DNA from 2 places in the Streptomyces sp. GDS52 genome. Region 1 is predicted to be linked to the other one. Evidence: riboswitches for the same ligand, from Rfam matches in the RefSeq annotation. Region 1 holds a riboswitch; the other holds the start of a gene.
The links. A riboswitch is a leader RNA that binds a small molecule or an ion and turns the genes downstream of it on or off. The one in region 1 is predicted to bind cobalamin.
Positions count from the first base shown of each region.

Region 2: it holds a riboswitch for cobalamin, as region 1 does, so the genes downstream of both, ACTWJ9_RS10260 (ribonucleoside-diphosphate reductase subunit alpha) here and ACTWJ9_RS03040 (FecCD family ABC transporter permease) in region 1, are expected to answer to the same signal.

Region 1 is NZ_CM125966.1:636,697-638,891, forward strand. Features, by position in the region: gene ACTWJ9_RS03035 (ABC transporter ATP-binding protein) at 1-76, opposite strand, end outside; gene ACTWJ9_RS03040 (FecCD family ABC transporter permease) at 76-1,185, opposite strand; cobalamin riboswitch at 1,287-1,407, opposite strand; gene ACTWJ9_RS03045 (alpha/beta hydrolase) at 1,729-2,195, opposite strand, start outside.
Region 2 is NZ_CM125966.1:2,295,574-2,297,768, reverse strand. Features, by position in the region: gene ACTWJ9_RS10260 (ribonucleoside-diphosphate reductase subunit alpha) at 1-1,377, opposite strand, end outside; cobalamin riboswitch at 1,503-1,697, opposite strand; gene ACTWJ9_RS10255 (GNAT family N-acetyltransferase) at 1,713-2,195, opposite strand, start outside.

The DNA.
Region 1 (2,195 bases):
CCGCGCCCAGTGTGACCTCTTCCAGCAGCCGGGCGCCGTCGGCCTCGACGGTCAGTGCGTCGACGTCGACCTGCATCACATGCCCCCGAAGGTGTAGGAACGGCGGCGCATCAGCAGGACGAAGCACGGCACGCCGATGGCCGCGGTCAGTACGCCCACCGGCAGTTCGACCGGCGCGAGCACCACGCGGGACAGGATGTCCACCCAGATCAGCAGGACGGCTCCGGCGAGCGGTGCGACGGCCAGCAGCCGCCGGTGGTCGGCGCCGACGAGCATCCGCACGGCGTGCGGAACCATCAGTCCGACGAAGCCGATCGCCCCGCTCACCGCCACCACCGCCCCCGTGACGGCCGCGGAGACCAGGAACAGCTCCTTGCGCAGTCTCCCCGGGTCCACTCCCAGCGCGGCGGCCGTCTCGTCGCCCATGGCCAGGGCGTTCAGCCGACGCGCCGACCACCCGAGATGGACCAGGCCGCCGAGCACCGCCCCCGCGGCGATCGGAACGGAGGCCCAGTTGGCGCCGCCGAGGCTGCCGAGCAGCCACATCATCGCGGAACGGGCCGCCTCACCACGCTCGGCCACGAACACCATGAACGTGGTGACGGCCGAGAAGCCGTAGAACATCGCGGTGCCCGTCAGGACGAGCCGCAGCGGGCTCAGGCCGCGAGGGGTGCGGGCGATCGCGTACACCAGCACCATGGCCAGGAGCGCGGAGAGGAACGCCGCCGTGGACAGGGCCCAGACGCCGAGCGCGCCGAAGGCTCCGAAGATGAGCACGGCGTTGGCGCCCACGGCCGCGCCCGAGGAGATGCCCAGTACGTACGGGTCGGCGAGAGCGTTGCGGACCATGGCCTGCACGGCGACGCCGATGGCCGACAGTCCGGCCCCGACGATCGCGGCCAGCACGGCCCGGGGGAAGCGCAGCTCCCAGACAATGGTGTACGCCGGCACCTGGCCGGGGGTGATGGAGCCGCCCGTCAACCCGGCCCACAGATGGTGCAGCACCTCGCCCCAGGCGATCCCCGACGCCCCGATCCCCACCCCGCAGACGAGGGACAGGGGCAAGGCGGCGCCCAGGCCGATCAGGAGAAGGGGCAACGGCACGCGTCCGGGGGACCCGGTCCCGGCTCCGGTACGGGGCGTGCGGGCGGGCGTGGCAGGGTCGGTTCGGAGGGTGGTGGCCACGGACGGATCGCTTTCGCCTCAGGCCGTGCCCCTACGCAACACTAAGGAGCGGCCCCGGGCGCGGGCGCCCTGCGCAGCACCTCTCGCAGTCCACGGCGAATGACAGGAGCCTTCGCACCGCGGGTAATCGGGCTTGCGGGGCCTTGGAGTGGCTCCACCTACCGTTGCGGGTCAGCGCCGGAATTCGACCGGACTTCCCCCGCGGGGCATGTGCAGCTTAGCGCGCCCGCCGGAGCAGCCCCGCCGGTGGTGGCGGAGATCACCCCCACCGGCACTCCCACCGGGCCTCTGCACCTGCCCTGCTCAACGGCCTGGCAGGCCGCCGGCGGCCTGGCCCGGCGAGGAGCTGGACGCGTGCGGCCGGCTGACGCACGGCATCGGGAACCTCTGCGTCGGCACCGACCGTGAACCCGACCACGACGCACGCCGACTGGTCGCACTCCTCATCGCAGGACTGCACCAGGCCCCGGACCGAGATGGGTCCAGGGCCTGGCGCCCAGCGGCTCGGCGGGGAGCGGGGAGCGGCCGGGGCTCCCGGCCGGTTCAGGCGGCGGCGCCGGCCGTTCCGCCGCCGCCGGTGGCGACACCGCCGGCCGGCCTGGTCGCGGAGAAGGGAGGCGTGTCCTGCCGGCACGTCGTTCCGACCGGCGGGAGGGTGCCGTCGACGAGGTAGCGGCTCTCGTGCGCCGTGACGCAGCTGCTGGGGTTGATCAACGCGGTGTGCCCGTAGCCGTCGTTGGTGAGCAGGCGGGCGTTGGCCAGTTCCTCGACCATGGCCTGCGCGTTCGAGTAGGGAGTGGCGGGGTCGTAGGTGGTACCGACCACCAGGACGGGGTGTGCCGTCGGCTTGTCCCACGGACCGCGGTAGCGGTCGGCGGCGACCGCGGGCCAGGTGGCGCACCCCTCGGCGGCCCAGGTCCAGAAGCGTCCGGCGTCGCCCGCACGAGCGGCGGCGGCCTCCTCCATGGCGTGGTAGGCCCCGGGATCACGCGGGTTGGGACTGTCACTGC
Region 2 (2,195 bases), 1.7 Mb from region 1:
GACCGACCCCAGGTTGCAGACCGCCGTCTCCCCGTCACTGGTGACCTCGAGGATCTCCGTGCACAGGTTGGACGAGTGGACGACGTGGCCCGGCTCGGCGGTCTGGTTGGCGGTGCGGTTGGCGGCGTCCTTGAAGGTCATCCAGCCGTTGCCGGTCTGGGCGAGGGTGCGCATCATGCGTCCGTACAGCTCCCGCGCGGGGAGCGTCTTCGTCGCCAGACCCGCCGCCTCGGCGGCCCGGTAGGCCGCGTCGAACTCCTCGCCCCACAGGTCGACCAGGTCCGGGACGTCGGACGGGGAGAACAGCGACCACGGCGCGTCGGCGTTCACCCGGCGCATGAACTCGTCCGGCACCCAGTGCGCGAGGTTCAGGTTGTGCGTACGGCGGGCGTCCTCACCGGTGTTGTCGCGCAGCTCCAGGAACTCCTCGACGTCCGAGTGCCAGGTCTCCAGGTAGACCGCTGCCGCGCCCTTGCGCCGGCCGCCCTGGTTCACGGCGGCGACCGAGGCGTCCAGGGTCTTCAGGAACGGGACGATGCCGTTGGAGTGCCCGTTGGTACCGCGGATCAGCGAACCGCGGGAGCGGACCCGGGAGTAGGCCAGGCCGATGCCGCCGGCGTGCTTGGAGAGGCGGGCCACCTGGTGGTAGCGGTCGTAGAGGGAGTCCAGCTCGTCCTTGGGGGAGTCGAGGAGGTAGCAGGACGACATCTGGGGGTGCCGGGTGCCGGAGTTGAACAGGGTGGGGGAGGAGGGCAGGTACTCCAGGCGGCTCATCAGGCCGTACAGCGCGGCGACCTCGTCCACCGAGCGGGCGCTGTCGTCCTCGGCGAGGCCGGCGGCGACCCGCAGCAGGAAGTGCTGCGGTGTCTCGACGACCTTGCGGGTGACCGGGTGCCGCAGCAGATAGCGGCTGTGCAGGGTGCGCAGGCCGAAGTAGCCGAAACGGTCGTCCGCGCCGGGGTCGATCAGCGCGTCGAGACGGGCCGCGTGCAGCAGGACGAACTCGGCGGTCCGGTCCGCGACGAGGCCCTCGCGGTGACCCGTCGAGATCGAGGAGGTGAACGACGTGACCCCCTGCGAGGCGGCCTCGGCGCGGATGCCGAGCGTCAGCAGCCGCGCGGCGAGCCGGGAGTAGGCGGGGTCCTCGGAGATGAGCCCGGCCGCCGCCTCGGTGGCCAGCTCCCGCAGCTCGGTCCCGTCCGCACGGGCGGACCGGCCGCGCAGCGCGGCGGCGGCGACCCGTCCGGGGTCGGCGTCGGAGAGGTCGGCGGTCAGCCCGGTCAGGGTCCGCAGCAGCGCGGCACCGGGGCCCTCGCTCACGTCGCTCACGTCGGTCAGGTCGACCGCTGAAGCAGGATCGGCTGGCGCGATGGTCACGTGGGGCTCTCCCTCGCTCGGCACGGGGCCTCGCAGAGGGGAGGGGGCAGCACACGGGCACGCGCACGCGCCACGCGTCCACCGGCCCATTCCACGAGGCCCGGACGTCAGGCACCCGGACCGGACGGCCGGGCGCACTGTCGGCAGGTCCTCGGACTGAAGCCCGTGCGGGCACGCGAAAAATGCGGAAAACGCAAGAAACGCGGACACGCACAAGTACACCGTTGCGGGACAGTTCCGGATTCGCACCGGATTCCCCTGCGGCGACAGCAAGCATGAGCATACATCTTGTGCCGGACGGCGCCAGCGGGCCCATATGTTGTGTCGCGGTGGGGTCAGAACGCCAATGTGCAGGAGAGAAGGTCGATGTCGTCCAGGTGCGGAACCGGGTTCCAGTCACGCTCGGGGGCGCGGACGAAGCCGAGACGTTCGTAGATGCGGTGGGCGGAGTGCATCATCCGCTGGGTCGACAGCGCGATCCCCTCACACCCCGGTGTGGCCCGCGCCCGGTCGACACAGGTGCGGACGAGGGCCTCCCCCACTCCGCGGCCCCGGGCCGCACGGGCGACCACGAGCATCCGGATCTCGGCCTCGCCGGGCCCGGCCAGGTCGGCCATGGGCCCGCCGTCCGGAACGAACGTCACCCCGCCGATCACCCGGCCGCCGTCCACGGCGACCAGCACCTCGGCGGCGGCGGCCCGCTTGGCGACGTCCCTGAGCTCGCCGAGGTACGGGTCGTTCTCCCCGAAGTCGAGCAGACCGTCCTCCAGATAGGTCTGTGCGGTGATCTCACCCAGTGTCTTGTACTCGTCGGGCTG